DNA from 2 places in the Halomonas sediminis genome. Region 2 is predicted to be linked to the other one. Evidence: riboswitches for the same ligand, from Rfam matches in the RefSeq annotation. Region 2 holds a riboswitch; the other holds the start of a gene.

Region 1 (9,151 bases), 510 kb from region 2:
AATACCCAACAGGTAGCCGAGATTGCGCAGCAAGTGCCAGAGGGTAAAGACGACCATCAGAACCAGGCCCACTATTAGCGCGGATTCATAGATAATGGTCGGGATATAAAGCGTTGGGGTGCTCTTGCCGACCCGGGAGGCATAGCTGAAGTAGTCCCATGCCCAAGTAGCCAGCCAAATCGAGATAATCACGCTGATGGTGTCGGAAAATGCCTGCAGGAAGCCCTTGGCACGGTCCGTCTTCAAGAAGATGTCCAGGACGTTGGCTCTGATCTGAGTGTCCTCACGCGAGGCATTGACACTGCCGAGCATATAAAGCCAGAGGGTAGGAATCAGCGTGGCTTCTTCGAGACCCATGACCGGCATTTCAAGGAGGTAACGGGTAATAACCTGGATGAACTGACTGCCTGCCACCAGGATGATCAACAGGGTCAAGGTGTAGCGAAAGAATCGTTCCATAGGGCCTTCTCGCGTGTTGTGTTTGTATGCCAGGGCCGTGAAGTAGTGTCATCGACATCTTGGCCGCCGCCATATATAACATCCAATCGTTTATTCATATCTTTTGATAACATCATGTTGTCAACTTGCTCGGAGAGTCTGCATGACTAAACTGACCTACCGGCAGATCGAAGCCTTCCGGGCCGTCATGATCAATGGAACAACCAGAGGGGCAGCGGAGATTCTCTACGTCTCCCAGCCTGCTGTAAGCCGATTGTTGACCGACTTCGAGGAGACCATCGGCGTGAAGATGTTCGAACGGCGCCGGCGCCGGCTGGTTCCCACACCAGAGGCACGCTTCTTCTATGAGGAAGTGGAAAGAGCCTTCGTCTCGCTGGAAAAACTATCCCGGGCAGCGGAGGAACTGAGAGAATTCCACCTGGGGTCGCTGCGCATCGCCTCCATGCCTGCCGTATCGGTAGAGTTCCTGCCAGCCTTGACCGACCAATTCTGTCAACTGCACCCCGGCGTGTCAGTCACCCTCCAGGTGCGCAGCACCCAGCAGGTGGCTGACCTGGTGGCCAGTCAGCACTTTGATCTGGGGGTGATTTCGGGCATAGAACTCAACGACCCGAGCATTGAGGCAAGCGTTCTCGCCGATAGCCGTTTGGTCTGCATCCTGCCCTCCGGGCATCGGCTTGCCGACCACGACGTCATTCGACCGCGGGACCTGGAGGGGGAAATCTTTGTATCGCTGGGCTCGGAGCAGAGTATCCGCCACAAGATTGATAGTGTCTTCGAACGCGAGGGCGTCAGCCGACAATTGATGATCGAGACCCAGCTGCATTACGCCGCCTGCGCCTTCGTGCTGGCCGGCAGTGGTGTCTCATTGGTTGATCCCATCACTGCCTGGCACTATCGACGTCTCGGCCTGATCGTGAAGCGCTTCGAGCCGAGGGTCCCCTACCGCTACAGCATGATTTTTCCCAAGCAGAGGGGGCAATCCGGTCTTACCAAATCCTTTCTAGAACTGCTGAACAACTCGCTGATGGAGCTTGAGAAAGAATCCGCTGGCTTATTCGAGAGACAAGTCCCCTCTTGAAGGCAACACGATGAAAAGCGCCCCCGCCGGGCATCCGGTGGGGGCGTTCTGGTTCATGGCGGTATGGCTTGCGCCGGCGGCGGTCAGACTTCCTTGTACAGCTCCCGCCCTTCTTTCTTGAATTTCTCTGCCTGCTCCTCCATGCCTTTCATGACCGCTTCCTGGTCGCCGTCCAAGCCATGCTCCTTGGCGTAGTCGCGCACTTCCTGGCTGATCTTCATCGAGCAGAATTTCGGCCCGCACATGGAACAGAAATGCGCCACCTTGGCCGAGTCCTTGGGCAAGGTCTCGTCGTGGTATTCGCGGGCGGTGTCCGGGTCCAGGCCCAGGTTGAACTGGTCTTCCCAGCGGAACTCGAAGCGCGCTTTCGACAGTGCATTGTCACGGCGCTGGGCGGCCGGGTGCCCCTTGGCCAGGTCGGCGGCGTGGGCGGCGATCTTGTAGGTGATGATCCCGGTCTTGACGTCGTCCTTGTTGGGCAGGCCCAGGTGTTCCTTGGGGGTCACATAGCACAGCATCGCGCAGCCGAACCAGCCGATCATCGCCGCACCGATGCCCGAGGTGATGTGGTCATAGCCCGGGGCGATATCGGTGACCAGCGGGCCGAGGGTGTAGAACGGCGCTTCGTCGCAATACTCGAGCTGCTTGTCCATGTTCTCCTTGACCAGGTGCATGGGCACATGACCGGGGCCTTCGATCATCACCTGAACGTCGTGCTTCCAGGCGATATGGGTCAGCTCGCCCAAGGTTTTCAGCTCGGCCATCTGGGCTTCGTCGTTGGCATCGGCCACCGAGCCCGGGCGCAGGCCGTCGCCCAGCGAGAAGGCCACATCGTACTGCTTGCAGATCTCGCAGATTTCCTCGAAATGGGTGTAGAGGAAGCTTTCCTGGTGGTGGAACAGGCACCACTTGGCCATGATCGAGCCACCGCGCGAAACGATGCCGGTGACGCGCTTGGCGGTCAGCGGCACATAGCGCAACAGCACGCCCGCATGAATGGTGAAGTAATCCACGCCCTGCTCGGCCTGCTCGATCAGGGTGTCGCGGAACACTTCCCAGGTCAGGTCTTCAGCGACGCCCTTGACCTTTTCCAGCGCCTGATAGATGGGCACCGTGCCGATGGGCACCGGGGCGTTGCGAATGATCCACTCCCGGGTTTCGTGGATATTCTGGCCGGTGGACAGGTCCATGACGGTATCCGAGCCCCAGCGAATGCCCCAGGTCATCTTGTCGACTTCCTCTTCAATGGAAGAAGAAACCGCCGAATTACCCAGGTTACCGTTGATCTTGACCAGGAAGTTGCGGCCGATGATCATCGGCTCGGATTCCGGGTGATTGATATTGTTGGGAATAATCGCCCTTCCCGCCGCCACTTCGGCGCGCACGAATTCCGGGGTGATCTCTTCGGGCAGGCGGGCGCCAAACCCTTGGCCGGGGTGCTGGTGGCCCAGAATACGCTCGACTTCCGCCGTTCCCAGCGTCTGGCGGCGCTGGTTTTCGCGAATGGCGATGAATTCCATCTCGGGGGTGATGATGCCCTGACGAGCGTAATGCAGCTGGGTAACGTTCTTGCCCGGCTTGGCCCGGCGCGGGGTGCGCTTCAGGTCGAAACGTAACTGGGCGAGCATCGGGTCGTTGGCGCGGCGATTGCCGTATTCGCTGGTAAGGCCATCGAGCAGCTCGGTGTCGTCACGCTCCTCGATCCAGGCCCGGCGCAGTGCCGGCAGGCCTTTGCGCAAATCGATGTCGGCGTTCGGGTCGGAGTAAGGGCCGGAGGTGTCATAGACCAGCAGCGGCGGGTTCTCTTCATCGGCCCCCGAGGTCTTGGTCGGGGATAGCGAAATCTCGCGAAACGGCACGCGGATATCCGGCCGCGAGCCTTCGACGTAGAGCTTGCGCGAGCCGGGCAACGGCTGGATGGCGGCGCTATCGACCTGGGCGGTCTCGGCGAGGAAATTCTGGGTCTTGCTCATTGCGTTATCTCTCTTATGGTTGTGATATCGAGGGGTGAGGGGTTAATCAATCGGCCTGATCCAGGCCCATTTGCCAGAAATCGATTTCCAGGCGGGTGGCATCGCAAAAGGTGGTGGATAATTCGGCAAAGCGCGCGTTCAACCAGTCGAGTTCCGCGTGCATCGCTGCCTGAAATTCATCGCTTGCGTACATGGCGATCCAAGCATCATAGGGGTTGCCCTCGCCACGCAGGGTAAAGGGCTGCGCCTTCAGCCAGTTGGCGATTTCGCCGTAGCCGACCAGGCAAGGGGCCAGCGCCACGTGCAAATCGAGCAGGTCGCCCCGGTTGCCGGTGTCCAGTACATAACGCGTATAGGCAAGCGTTGCCCGAGCCTCGGGAAGCTGGGCCAGGTCATCTTCTGAAATGCCCCATTCACGACAGAAACCCACATGCAGGTCGAGTTCGATATCGACGATGGCTTTCAGCCCTTCGTGGGCCTGGCGCAGGTCGGCAAGCGTGCGGCTCTTGTAGGCCGCCAACCCATAGGCACACGCAAAATGAATCAGGAACAGATAGTCCTGCTTGAGGTAGTGGCGAAAGGCGTTCTCGTCGAGGGAGCCGGCACCCAGAGCACGCACGAAATCGTGCTGGAGGTAAGCCGTCCAGTCGTCTTGGCAAGCGGTAGTCAGGTCAGCGAAACGGTAGCCCATGATGCCCCCGGTAGCGATGAGATCCGGAGGTCGGGCAGGTACAAGAATGGCACGGAGGGGGAAAGAAAAGAGATAGGCCCGGCCAATGCTTGATCCCTACGCCGGTACCCTTCCCGAGAAGCGCTCAGGAAATTAGCCGGATCAGGTTCAACGGGACCAACGCTTGTGGTGTGTATACAACCTGCAGCACACCTGCGTCATCTCAGCCGGATTCACCGGCACCCCGTCAAGCAGTTCGTGACTGGAGTCTATGAGGCTAAAGGAGGCGTTGCAAGGGGCAGGTAGTTTGATCGTGCAGCGTATTTCCACAACAAAGCCAATGGTCCTCGTTAGGCTGAGCACCAAACCGCCCAGTGGTCTAAAAGCTGGTCCTGCCCCCTTTCCACCACCTTCATAGAATTGCCTCTGGGGTTGCCAAGATTATGTGCTTATATCCAGACTTATTGGGAATGGTAAAACGCAATTTGGCGAATTTTGGATATGCGGCCAAATTTAGCTTTGCTCCCAAGGTAATCAATGAGGTAGATTTGATCGAGGCAGCTGCATAACCTTAATAAACTCGCTGGCACGTTTATTAAGGTTATGTAGCCGGGCGTATAATCACTGTTAGAGACAAGAAGATTCACTCCATGTCAGAAGCCCAAGCATCCTTCGAGTTCGGGATTAAAGATTCCGAGGATCTACTGGCGCATTTCGACGCAATCAATTGCCAACCTCCGCCCGAAAACGCCGAAGTTCTAAAAAGAGCGAGCTTGGTTATGGCCTTGACTGCCTGGGAAACCTACGTCGAAGATCGGGTAGAGGAGGCTTTGGCCAAAAAATTGGCCGTTGTGTCCGGGAGCTACGCTGGTAACTTCATTCTCAGGAAATTAGCAAGTGATCTGAAAACCTTTCATAATCCCGATTCAAACAAGACTCGCCGACTATTCCTTGAATTCTTGGAGATTGATATTACGGAGGGCTGGAAATGGGCGAATATGGACTCGGACAAGGCCAAGAAAACTCTGGATGCTTGGCTAAAGAAAAGAGGCGATGCTGTACATCGCGCAAAGAAGCCAAGTAACGGAAGTCCGAGCAAGCATCTCGTCAAACGAGAGGAGCTCGTCAAAGTCATTCGTTTTATTAAAGAGCTTGTCGCAGCAACGGAGAGGCATCTTGCATCGTGTCTCTAATAAAAGCTTCAACCCGACGTTGGGTAACTTTCGGGCAGGCAAAGCCGGGTTGGGTATGGGCGGCGCGGGTTAAGCTACGACGCGGCACAGATGAATTCGTGGCTAGAGCAGGACGAGAACTCTAAGAAATGATGGCCCAGTACACAATAATCTGTATCGTGCGAACTATCGTGGTGGCCGTTGCGGTTCTGTTCGGCGTTGTTACGCTTTTTGCAGGTGGTCGAGTGCTTTTGGGTTCTGACCCGGGGTACGAAGTGTTTTGGCCGCTCCTCATTTTCAACACAGCAATGGGCCTAGCGTATCTGGCAGCCGGCATGGCTATCTGGCGCAGCGTCAACGTCGGCAGGAACGCTGCAGGCACAATCTTCTTGCTTAACCTCTTGTACTGACTGGCATCCTTGTCATCTACCGCAGTGGCGGAGCCGTCGCTTTTGACAGCCTTCGCGCCATGACTCTTCGGACGGTTGTGTGGCTGATTCTGTTCTTGTGTGCATCTTGGCTGGTCCGGCGACATGAAGCTGCCAAACGAGTCAGAGAGCGTGGTGGTAATTCGTGATCAAGATTTGGCCCCAAAATTGCGCTGGAATGGGCCATACGATTTGGAAATTCTTTATCCTATCTACGTGCAGGTGGGCCGAATAGATGAAATGCCAAATGACGTGTCTGTTGTGTACACCCCAGTTGCCGAGTGAATTACAACTAACCAGGCGCTACGGCCAGTAGCAGACAACAGATGAGCGTCAGCATCACCAAGGTGTCAAGTTCACCGATTGTCACGATCCCGCCATCACCGAAGCGCTGATAGCATTTTTCAATGATATCTATAGCCGCCTGAAGGGCTTTCGGCACCTGACGCGATCCAGAGTTATCGACTAGACTGTTTGTAGGCCCATCTAGTCTAGTCGAGGAGAATAATAACGTGTCCGATCAAAAACCTACACGCCCGGAGTGGGGCGCACGCACCACGCCACGTTTGCAGGGCAACGAGCACTGGTGGCCCGACCAGCTCAACCTCAACGTCCTGCACCAGAAGCACCCCGACGCCAGCCCCTTCGGAGCCGACTTCAGCTACGGCGAGGCATTCTCGCAGCTTGACGTCGATGAGCTCTCCGCCGATGTCGATGCATTGATGACCGACTCGCAGGAGTGGTGGCCCGCCGACTGGGGCCACTACGGGCCGTTCTTCATCCGCATGTCGTGGCACGCCGCCGGCACCTATCGAGCGCTCGACGGCCGTGGCGGCGGCGGCACCGGCGCACAGCGCTTCGCCCCGCTCAACAGCTGGCCCGACAACGGCAACCTGGACAAGGCGCGCCGTCTGCTCTGGCCGATCAAGCAGAAATACGGCGAGAAGATTTCCTGGGCCGACCTGATGGTCTTCGCCGGTAACCGCGCCTTGGAGACAATGGGCTTTCGCACCTTCGGCTTCGGGTTCGGCCGCGCCGACATCTGGGCGCCTGAGGACGACATCTACTGGGGCCCGGAGACCGAGTGGCTGGCGACCAACGACGAGCGCTACACCGGGAACTGGGAAGACGGCAGCCGCGTGCTGGACAACCCGCTTGCCGCAGTCCAGATGGGCCTGATCTACGTCAACCCCGAGGGCCCCAACGGGGTTCCCGATGCGATGAAGTCCGCGCAGGATGTGCGTGAGACCTTCGCGCGCATGGGCATGAACGACCGCGAGACCGTCGCACTGACCGTCGGCGGTCACACCTTCGGCAAGATGCACGGCAATGGTCCCGCCGAGGCCGTCGGCGAAGCTCCCGAGGGCGCCAAAGTCCATGAGCAGGGGTTCGGCTGGGCCAACAAGCATGAAACAGGCCTCGGAGAATACGCCGTCACTTCGGGCCTCGAGGGGGCCTGGACCCCGACGCCGACCCAGTGGGACCACTCCTACCTGAACACCATCTTCGCCCATCAGTGGGAGGTCAAGAAGTCGCCTGCCGGCGCGAACCAGTGGGAGCCCGTCGAGGTCAAGGAAGGCTACTGGGTGCCCGACGCCCATGTCGAAGGCAAGAAGAACCCGCCGGTGATGACCACCGCCGACATGGCGATGATCACCGACCCCGCCTACCTCGAAATCTCCAAGGAGTACCACGAGAACCCGGACGTGCTCGCCGATGCGTTCGCCCGTGCCTGGTACAAGCTGCTGCACCGTGACATGGGTCCACGCGACCGCTATCTCGGCCCACAGGTGCCCGGCGAGGCTCTTGTCTGGCAGGACCCGGTGCCCGAGCACGAAGGCCCGCTGGTCAACGATGAGCAGATCGCTACGCTCAAGCAGCAGATCGCCGATGCCGGCCTCACCGCCAAGCAGCTGGTGGGAACCGCCTGGGCCTCGGCCTGTACTTACCGCCAGACCGACCACCGCGGCGGCGCCAACGGCGCGCGTATCCGCCTCGAACCTCAGGTCGGCTGGGACGTCAACGTACGCTCGGGCGTAGCAGAGGTGATCGACAAGCTCGATGAGATCAAGAACGCCTCCGACGCCAACATCTCGCTGGCGGACATGATCGTGCTGGGCGGTGGCGTCGGGGTGGAAATGGCGGCGAAGGCGGCCGGTCATGACATCACGGTGCCGTTCACCCCGGGGCGCACCGACGCGAACCAGGAGATGACCGAGGTCGACACCCACGCCTACCTCGAACCGAGGCACGATGCGTTCCGCAACTACATGCAGGCGCAGACGACGTCCATCCCCGCCGAGCACCTGATGATCGACCGGGCGTTCATGCTCAATCTCAGCGTACCGCAAATGAGCGCTCTCCTTGGCGGCATGCGGGCCATCGGTACCAATGCTGATGACAACGATGAAGGGGTTCTCACCGACCGCCCCGGCCAGCTGACCAACGACTTCTTCGTCAACCTGATCGACATGGGCACCGTCTGGGCGCCGATCGACGAAAGCGAGGAACGCTTCGAGGGCCGCGACCGTGCGACGGGCGAGAAGAAGTGGAATGCGACACGCGTCGATCTCGTCTACGGATCCAACTCGCAGCTACGCGCCATCGCGGAGGAGTACGCCGCAAACGGTGGTGAGGAGAGAATGATCGAGCGCTTCGTCAAGGGCTGGGTCAAGGTCATGGAGAACGACCGCTTCGACCTGCACCGCTGAGCGTCAGGCCCGCGAGGGAACGCGGGCCGTTGCTTGTGAACTTGCACCCCGAAGGTTGGACACCCCAATCTTCGGGATTTTTTTATGTTCTAGGCTGACCTAAAACACCCTTCAATCCAGGCCGCCAAAACGCTGGTAAAAGCTGGACGTAGGGGCGGGCAAGGGTCCTTCGGCGGTTTCCAGGTGTTTGTCCAGCCAACTCTCCGCACGCTGATGAATCGCGCGGTATATGTTTCGGCACAGCTGAAAGGCATTGCGCCCTTCCCAAGCGGCGGGAAGCAGCTCATCTGGAAGTTGAGGGTCGCGAAGCTGTACTTTGCGGTATTCATGAATTAACAAGATACGCGCGATAAAGCACTCTTCTTCGCTAAGTGCATTATCTTCATTGGCCAGGGCGCGCCATAAAGGGCGAAACTTATCCAGAAAAACCTTGTAGCTCTGGGATAACTCATCAAGGTTCCAACTCTCTCTAACCTGGAGCCTCAGGGGCTTTCTTACCATGGGCGTCAGCGGCTCGGTCTGCATGATAATGGTATCTTCGGCAGCCCCCATTTCCTGCAGCACAGCAATCGTTTCATTTCGGCTAAGCGTGGGGTGCGCCAAAATCCCGGGACAAAAGCTACCAAACCCGAGCCACTCCAGTTCATCACGCACTTT
Region 2 (9,151 bases):
CGGGCGTTCGATGGTAACCGCAAGGTCCGCTTCGTGGCGGCTCAAATTCACTACCCGGGGCAGGGCGAGGATATCCAGTGTGATGCCCGGGTGCCGTCGGCAGAAGGCGGAAAGCAGCGGGGCGATCACCCAGGTGCCGAAACCTTCTGTTACTCCCAAGCGTATCTGGCCACTGACCTGATGATTCTTGTTGGACAGGTTTTCCCCGGCTTCCTCGGCATGACGGGCCATTTCCTCGGCATGGGCCAATAGCTGCTGGCCGGCTTCCGTCAGGTGATAACCGTGTGTGCTACGCTCGAACAGTTGGGTGTTGAGTTGTTGTTCGAAACGCCTTGTGCGCCGCGACAAGGTGGAATGATCCAGCCCCAGGCGCCGAGCGGCATCGGTGAGCCGACGGCTACGCGCCACTTCGAGAAAGATCTGAATGTCATGCCAGTCGAGCATGGAGGCTCCGCCTGCAACGTGAGGGGTCTACTTTGTGTGGTTGTTTGTGCAATTATACACAAGCAATGTGCCTGAGTGCCCGTTGTCAGGCAATCCAACCTGCGGATAGACTCCTTGTTATTACTGTTCGTGTGTTTGTACACATAATGTCTAGCAAACAGAAATTGATAGGCAAACAAAAATTGATAGGAGCAATACCATGACCGTCCGCGAAATCCCCATGATTATCGATGGCCAGCCGGTTCAATCCAAAAGCCAGGAATGGCGCGAGGTGGTCAATCCGGCTACCCAGGAAGTGGTCGCCCGGGTGCCATTTTGTACGCCTGAAGAAGTCGATCAGGCGGTTGCCAGCGCCAAGGAAGCCTTCAAGACCTGGCGCAAGACGTCGCTGGGTAAGCGTATGCGCATCATGCTCAAGTTTCAGGCGCTGGTACGCGATAATGTTGCCGAGCTGGCCGCACTGATCACCGAAGAGCACGGCAAGACGTTGCCGGATGCCGAAGGCGAGGTAGGTCGTGGCCTGGAAGTGATCGAGCACGCCTGTTCGATCACTTCCCTGCAACTTGGCGAATTGGCCGAGAATGCCGGTAGCGAGATCGACGTCTACACCATGCACCAGCCATTGGGTGTGGGTGCGGGTATCACCGCCTTCAATTTCCCGATCATGCTGCCCTGCTTCATGTTCCCGCTGGCCATCGCCACCGGCAACACCTTCATCCTGAAGCCTTCCGAACAGGACCCCAGCTCCACCATGCGTCTGGTCGAGCTGGCTCACGAAGCGGGCATTCCGGCAGGGGTGCTCAACGTGGTGCATGGCGGCCCGGATGTCGCCAACCAGATCTGCGACCACACGGACATCAAGGCACTCTCGTTCATCGGTTCCACCCATGTGGGTACGCACATCTATCGCCGCGCCAGTGACGCGGGTAAGCGGGTGCAATCCATGATGGGCGCCAAGAACCACTGTGTGGTGATGCCGGATGCCAACCGCAGCCAGGCCATCAATAATCTGCTGGGTTCCGCCTTCGGCGCGGCCGGTCAGCGCTGCATGGCCAACTCCGTAGTGGTGCTGGTTGGGGATGCGCGTGAATGGCTCGAGGATATCGTCGAAGGCGCGCGCAACATGAAAGTCGGCCCCGGTACCCAGCGTGACGCTGACCTTGGCCCGCTGGTGTCGCCCGCTGCCAAGGAGCGTGTCGAACACTTGATCGAGGTGGGCGAGAAGGAAGGCGCCAAGCTGATGATTGATGGACGTGGCTGTGAGGTGGAAGGCTATCCCAAGGGCAACTTCGTCGGCCCGACCCTGTTCGCCGATGTGACCGCCGACATGACCATCTATCGTGAAGAAGTGTTCGGCCCGGTACTTTGCGTGGTCAACGTCGAAACGCTGGATGACGCCATTGCCTTTGTCAATGCCAACCCCAATGGCAACGGCACCTCGATCTTCACCAATTCCGGCTGGGTGGCGCGTCGCTACGAAAGCGATATCGATGTCGGCCAGGTGGGTATCAACGTGCCTATCCCGGTGCCGGTGGCCTACTTCAGCTTTACCGGCTCACGGGCCTCGAAGCTGGGAGACATGGGCCCCAACGGCAAGCAAGCCATCGCTTTCTGGACCCAGACCAAGACCGTTACCGCGCGTTGGTTCGAGCCGGAAAACGTCTCCAGCGGCATCAACAGCACCATTTCGTTAGGTTAGAATTGTGTTGAAGGTAGCGTTATAAGAACGGCCCCGTCTGCAAAGGCGGGGCCGTTTCTTGTTGGATCTTTCACGATAACTGCGTAAATTTTTAGCCGTCATGCTGCACTTTTGCGTATAAACGCTGTTCCACAAAAACAAGGAAACATCATGAGCATGCCGATCAGTCGTTTTCCTCTTCCGGAAACCCTGGAAGACCTGCCGGAAGATATTCATTCCACCCTCTTGGCGGTCCAGGAGAAAGCCGGCTTCGTGCCCAATGTCTTCTTGATGCTGGCCCATCGCCCGGCGGAGTTTCGGGCTTTCTTCGCCTACCACGATGCCTTGATGGAGCGTGAGTCTGATACCCTCACCAAGGCTGAAAAAGAGATGATCGTGGTGGCCACCAGCGCGCGTAACGCTTGCCTGTATTGCGTGGTGGCCCATGGCGCCCTGTTGCGCATCTACAGCAAGAACCCGCTCCTTGCCGACCAGGTGGCAATCAACTATCAGCTGGCATCGATCAACGAGCGCCAGCAGACAATGCTGGACTTCGCCATGCACTGCAGCCTGAGCGTGGGCGAGCTGACCAGCGATTGGGAGTCACGCCTGATGGCGGCCGGTTTCACCCAGGATGATATCTGGGACATCGGCGCGGTGGCGGCGTTTTTCAGCTTGTCCAATCGCCTGGTCACGCTTGCCGGGACGCCACCCAATGAAGAATTCTATCTGATGGGACGTGTGCCGAGGGACAAGGCGGCCATGTAAAATATGCCACGCTCTATCGACTGGTCCCGGGAGGGCTTTGCAAATCCAGCACGGCTAAAGGATCATGCCGCTCTCGGCTTCGGCTGATTTCACATTCCACTCACTGTCGCCAGGGGAGTCCCACCATATATTTCGAGGCGGGACTGAGATAGCGCCAGGCGCTGACCCTGGAACCTGATCCGGTTGATACCGGCGGAGGAAGTGCGACATGCCTTACCTGACGTCTGCCGTGCTCGTCGCGGCGCTTGTGTGTTTTGCGTTTCTCGGGCTACGGGCGCGCCGTGTCGACGGCCCCCTGGATGATTACGTCACGGCACGTAATTCACAAAACGCCTCGACGCTGGGGCTCTCGTTTCTGGCATCGGGCATGGGGGCGTGGATACTGTTTGCGCCGCCGGAGATCGGTGCCTTTGTCGGCCCGCTGGCCCTGGCGGGTTATGCCATCGGCTCGGCACTGCCGTTCATTGTACTGGGGCTTTATGGGCCGAAAATTCGCCGTCACTTACCGCAAGGGCGCAGTATCGGCGAGTTTGCCGAAGCTTGTTACGGCGCCGGGGTTCGCCGCTGGGTATCGCTGGTCTCGGTGCTTTACATGGCCTGCTTTCTTGCCGCGGAGTTGACCGCGATCGGCGCAATTACCGCCTTGCTTTCCGATGTGCCGCCCGCCTTGGTGGTGATCGGGGTGGCGCTGACCACACTGCTTTACACGGCACTGGGAGGGTTGCGGGCGAGCCTGGCCACCGACCGTTGGCAAGCATGGCTGTTGATTGCCTTGCTGGCGCTGGTGGGGGGTGTCGCTTGGCTACGCTTGCCCGAGATGCCGATGGAGGCAGTGATGCCCGCCATCCCGGTCACAGGGGCCCTGAGCGTTGCCTTGACCCTGGTGATCGCGGTCACCGCAGCCAACCTCTTCCATCAAGGTTATTGGCAGCGGGTGTGGGCAGCGCGCGACGATAGGGCCTTGGGGCTGGGCGCCTGGCTGGGCGGCGGCATTACCGTCATTGTGGTGATGGTGGTAGGAGGCTTGGGTATGCTGGCGGCGATGAGCGGCGTAGCACTGGGCGAGCCGCCGATTCCATTTTTTGCCTTGCTCAGCCAGGCCCCGGCCTGGTTGGCGCTACCCGCTCTGGTGCTGGCGGTGACCCTAGTGGCCTCGAGTGTGGATACCTTGCAAAACGGGATTGTCTCCCTGGTGGTGGCGGATTCCGGCAAGCGCGGGTTGTCGATCGGTGCCGCCCGGCTGGTGACGGTGGCGTTGATGGTGCCGGTGGTCATCGTCGCCTTGCAGGGGCTTTCGGTACTGCGGCTGTTCCTGATTGCCGATTTGCTGTGCGCGGCCATCGTGGTGCCTGTGCTATTGGGCCTGTGGCAGCGGATGAGCGCCTTTTCCGCCGTGGCCGGAGGTGTGGCGGGCATGCTCGGCGCCGTGTTGCCAGGCTGGATAATCCAAGGAAGCCTGGTCGAGGGAGTTCTGGCGGCAAGTTTTCCGCACAGCATTCCTACCTTGGCGCCTTTTCTGGGCGCACTGATCGCCTCGACACTGGTCAGCCTGTTGCTTGCCTGGCTCATGCCGCGAAGGCAGTAGCCAAGTCGACGAGTTGAGAATGCTCGAGTCCATGATTCCTTGAACGCCGGAGGTGGTATGTTACGCACGATGCTGGTTTTTCCCGATGGCGAGTCCCATCAGGGCGGAGAAGAATTGATCGCCACCTGGCGCGACTCGACAGATGCGCATATCTGGATTGATATGCAGGGGGAAACGCAGGACAGCGAGCGTGCCTTGCTGGAAGCCTTCGATTGCCATCCCATGGCGATTAATGATGCGCATCGGGAGCGTCATCCGCCCAAGATAGAAGAATTCGAAACGCATACATTGATTATCTATCGGGGGATTTCCTCCTTCGACGGTGAACTCAATTACGTGCCGCAACCGCTTTGCTTTTTTATTGGCGAACGTTTCTTGATCAGCCTCCACCCGAGCCGGGCGCTAAGCGTCGAGCGGCTACATAACGACCAGGGTGAGGCACTGCTGCAGAAGTCACCGGAACAGGTGGCGCTCAAGGTGATGTATATCTCGGCCGGGTTTTACATTGATGGGCTGCTGGAATTTGAAACCGAGCTGAGTGACCTTGAAGATGAGTTGCTGGAAGCGGGTAACGATGACTTGATGCGCCGCATCACCCTGTATCGTTCACGCCTGGTCAAGATGCGGCGCATTTTCAGTTATCATCAGGGGATCACCCAAGAATTGATCGCCTACGATTATCGTCACCTTCCGCGCGATGTGGCCGAAACGCTGCACGCGATCAATGATGTCTATGAACGCTTTGAGCGTCTCTACAGCCTGACCCAGATGTATTACGACATCTGCGGCGATCTGGTGAACGGCTATATCTCGATTGCTTCTCACCAACTCAATATCACCATGCGTGTCTTGACGGTGATTACCGCGATTTTCGTGCCGCTGACTTTCGTCGCCGGCATCTACGGGATGAACTTCGAATACATGCCTGAACTGACCTTCCGCTACGCCTACTTTGTAGTATGGGGGGTAATGTTGGGAATTGGCATTAGCTTGATATGGCTGTTTCGTCGCAAGGGTTGGTTCTGAGACAACCACGCTAATCATTGAACCGATCAAACAACTCCTGTCCCAGCTGATGGTTAAGTAGGAGTCTGGCCGTATCCCGAGTTTGAGAAAAATCCCTAGGTCATGATGACGTTTTGGCGCCGCACTGGATTCCTCCTAGTGTTACCTTTTTTATCTAATCAATAGCATTTCGTTTCGTTCTCCCGTTAGACAAGGTCGTCCAGCGAGTTCCTGTAGACGAAGATCGGATGGAATACTAAAGCATACGTACTCCTATGATCGACAAGGCAAACAATGCATGCAGGCTGTAGCAATCACCACCTTGCCGCTATTGGTGCCCTTGGGCTATTGGCTGGGGTTGGCGTTTACCTTGGTGTGGGGGATGCTTGCCTGGAAAAAACGAGGAGCACAGGGCTGCTTAAAGCAATCAATAAAGCGCGGTGATGGGCTCTTTCTGGTGTTACTGCTAGGGGTGGGCATGGTCGAACTTGCGGTAGGTGCTTGGCATGACAGCTTGCGGCAAGCCTTGCCATTGGCGGGTGCCGCCTGGCTCGCGGCATTGGTGTTGGTAATGCTTCGCGCCGTTCCGCCACGGCTTTCGGCGTGGTGGGCCGGGCTGGCTGTGAGCGGCTTGGGCGTGGGGGGTTGGGCTGCGTGGCAAAAACTGGCGGTGGGTTTGACCCGTGCCACAGGGCATCCACCGCTACATTCCATCTTCTTCGGCAATCTTGCGTTATTGAGTGCCCTGTTATGTCTGGCTGGGCTGGGTTGGGCCTGGCAACAGCGAACCACAAGATTTTTTTGGGTGGCGCTGTTACTGAGTGGCGCCGCGGGAGGTGGGCTGGCCTCGGCGCTGTCGGGTACTCGGGGTGGGTGGCTGGCATTGCCGCTGGTGATAGGGGTGTTCTATCGCGGCTATGCGTGCCGATGGCCGGTGGCGTGGCGTTGGCTGGTGCTGAGTGCGGTGCTAGCGGTAATCATGGCGGTGTATGTGACCCCGCAAAGCGGCGTGGAAAAACGGGTGGACAAGGCGGTGGCTGAAGTACGCCGCTACATTGAAAGCGCGGACTATGGCTCCGTCGGTGCTCGCCTGGAAATGTACCGTGGCGCATTGCTGTTGATTCGTGAGCATCCCTTGGTGGGTTATGGCCACCAAGGCTATCAGCCCGCCATGCAGGTGCTAGAGGAAAAGGGCGTACTAAGCCCCGAGTTAGGCAATTACTGGCATGCTCACAACGACCTTCTGGATGCCTGGGTGCGCAGAGGCTTGCCGGGATTTTTGATGGTATTGGCGTTGTATCTGGTTCCCTTATGGCGTTTTCTGCCAGGTTTGCGTGCCGAGAACCCCATCCAGCGGTCCTTTGCCGTGGCCGGCGTGTTGCTGCCGATTGCCTTCATGGGCTTTGGCTTGAGTTATTCTTTTTTCGCCTATCCTGCAGGAATTGCAGTGTATGCCAGCTGGCTGATTTTCCTTTGGGTTCAAGTTCCCGAGTATGGTATCAGCGGCCAAGTTTGCCGTTGCTGGTATCAGGGGGTGGAACGGGCTCGGAAATGGCCATGGCACAGGGCTATGCCGAGGCGGCAGAAGCATTGAGAGTGCCGATCGTGGCTGGCATCGCCTAATGATACGATCGCAGAGGCCAAGGCGGTGCAGGCATTGCTCGGCGAAGACGCTCAAGTGTTGCTGGTGACATCAGCGTCGCATATGCCACGTGCGATGCGTCATTTCGAAGTGGCAGGTTTGGCGCCCGTGGCTGCCCCTACGCATTTCTTGGCTAATAGGACCGAGGGTTTCGGGCTGGCTTATTGGATACCTTCGGCGCGTGAGTTGCGCAAGGCCGAACGCGCCATTTATGAAGCACTTGGGCTGTTTGCCATTCAGTGGGAGCATTAAACATGACATTTGACAACAACCTGCACCTTCGCTTACCGGGAGATAAGTAAGCCATGTTCAAGCGTATTCTGGTGGTCTGTACCGGCAACATCTGCCGTAGCCCTGTGGCCGAGGCATTTCTTAGACAACAACTGCCCGAGCGTCAGATCAGTTCTGCCGGCCTAGGCGCACTGGAAGGTAAGCCTGTCTCACCACTTGCGCGTGAATTGGCCGAGGCCGAGGGTCTGGATGTCACCCACCATCAGGGACGGCAATTGACAGCGACGATGATCCAGGAAGCCGATCTTATTCTGGTTATGTCCGAAGGCCAGCGCCGTGCCGTGGGAAAACAAGCACCGCAAGCCTTGGGTAAGACACTCTTGCTTGGTCGTTGGCTGGATGATGGCGAAGGACAAGATATCCCCGATCCTTATCGCAAAAATATGGAGATTTTCGAGCATGTCCATGCGCTGCTGAAAGAGGCCACCCGCCTGTGGGCTGAAAAACTCTAGACTCTGGCTAAAGATTCCCTTTTCCCTCCTTATCTTGGATCTACCTGCAATGTTGCCGATTCGGCATGCCAGGCTCGGGTCCATTTCTTATTGAAAATCCTTTCTCAGTTAAGTGCCTAGGCTAACAGTGAAGTACTTATGTAACGCTTTAAGTTACAGAGTGTTCTTTGTTGGCAGGCTTTTCTTCGAGTCATGATAAGAAGACTTATGAATACCCATGATAACTTGACTAATACCTTGTTTTTTTATAAGTATATGAATTTAAAGAAATATATAGCTTTAAATTAATTCCGCTTCAACCCTACCTGGCATGATGTTTTTCCTTTTTTTATGATGATAAGCCGCACTTTTCCACGAGTGCTAGGCGTTAGTTGTCTCACCCCGCCACGCTTATGTAAATGGTAATGCGCTATTTGTATTGTTATGTAAACTTGTGTTTGTCTGCCGAATTGGCAGTCATGTCTCATGGCGATACGCGGGTTGGCATCGCCAGGACGAATTTCCAATAAGGCTCTGGGAAATGCCTGAACACAATCCCCGGGCGGTAGCGTGGCAAGACACAAAGTACAGGGAGCAAAGAATGAATAAATTCAATGAAATAGAAGAGGCAGAACCTAGCGAGCGCCCGATGCGACTGGTTCGCTGTCTGATGTTGATCATGCTCCTGGGGGTGCTGAGTGGCTGTGCCATGGCCCCTGGTGGACATATTGATGAAAGCGAGCTTGGACAATCGCTGGATGGGCGAGTGACCGTGCAGCCGATCACGCCGGACCTGGTGGACGCGATGCACGTGAGGGAAGCACCCACCCAGGCAACTCCCCAGGCATTGGATCAGGAAGTGCAGGGCTACGAGTACCGCGTGGGACCTGGCGACATCCTGAGCGTGATTGTCTATGACCATCCCGAGCTGACCATTCCCGCCGGTGCCGAGCGCTCTGCTGCGGAAACCGGGAATCGGATACGTCCCAACGGCACCATGTTCTATCCCTATGTGGGGCGCGTAAAGGTCGAGGGAATGACGCTTGACGAAGTACGTCAGTTGATCACCCGGCGGCTTTCCGAAGTGATCACCGAGCCTCAGGTAGAAGTCGGCATTGCGGCGTTCAACTCCCAGAAAGTCTATATCAGTGGCGCTGTGGAAACCCCCGGCACCCTGCCATTGACCATCGTGCCGATGACGGTACTCGATGCCATCAGTGAAGTAGGCGGGGCGCTTGATAATGCGGACTGGCGCAACGTCACGTTGAGCCGCAATGGTAGCGAAGAAGACATCTCGCTCTACGCCA

Evidence for each region. Region 2 has a riboswitch for thiamine pyrophosphate ahead of LG290_RS12785 (SLC5/6 family protein). Riboswitches for the same ligand answer to the same signal wherever they lie in the genome.
Region 1: it holds a riboswitch for thiamine pyrophosphate, as region 2 does, so the genes downstream of both, LG290_RS15185 (TenA family protein) here and LG290_RS12785 (SLC5/6 family protein) in region 2, are expected to answer to the same signal.

What each region holds. Positions count from the first base shown of each region.
Region 1 is NZ_CP085246.1:3,206,442-3,215,592, forward strand. Features, by position in the region: gene LG290_RS15170 (TRAP transporter small permease) at 1-459, opposite strand, end outside; gene LG290_RS15175 (LysR substrate-binding domain-containing protein) at 602-1,540, shown strand; gene thiC (phosphomethylpyrimidine synthase ThiC) at 1,624-3,513, opposite strand; gene LG290_RS15185 (TenA family protein) at 3,560-4,204, opposite strand; TPP riboswitch at 4,281-4,440, opposite strand; gene LG290_RS15190 (HEPN domain-containing protein) at 4,834-5,376, shown strand; gene LG290_RS15195 (hypothetical protein) at 6,076-6,225, opposite strand; gene katG (catalase/peroxidase HPI) at 6,296-8,494, shown strand; gene paaX (phenylacetic acid degradation operon negative regulatory protein PaaX) at 8,606-9,151, opposite strand, start outside.
Region 2 is NZ_CP085246.1:2,697,587-2,706,737, reverse strand. Features, by position in the region: gene LG290_RS12800 (LysR family transcriptional regulator) at 1-444, opposite strand, end outside; gene LG290_RS12795 (CoA-acylating methylmalonate-semialdehyde dehydrogenase) at 644-2,143, shown strand; gene LG290_RS12790 (peroxidase-related enzyme) at 2,294-2,890, shown strand; TPP riboswitch at 2,992-3,109, shown strand; gene LG290_RS12785 (SLC5/6 family protein) at 3,099-4,475, shown strand; gene LG290_RS12780 (magnesium transporter CorA family protein) at 4,533-5,501, shown strand; gene LG290_RS12775 (O-antigen ligase family protein) at 5,779-7,074, shown strand; gene LG290_RS12770 (ElyC/SanA/YdcF family protein) at 7,129-7,374, shown strand; gene LG290_RS12765 (low molecular weight protein-tyrosine-phosphatase) at 7,428-7,865, shown strand; gene LG290_RS12760 (polysaccharide export protein) at 8,446-9,151, shown strand, end outside.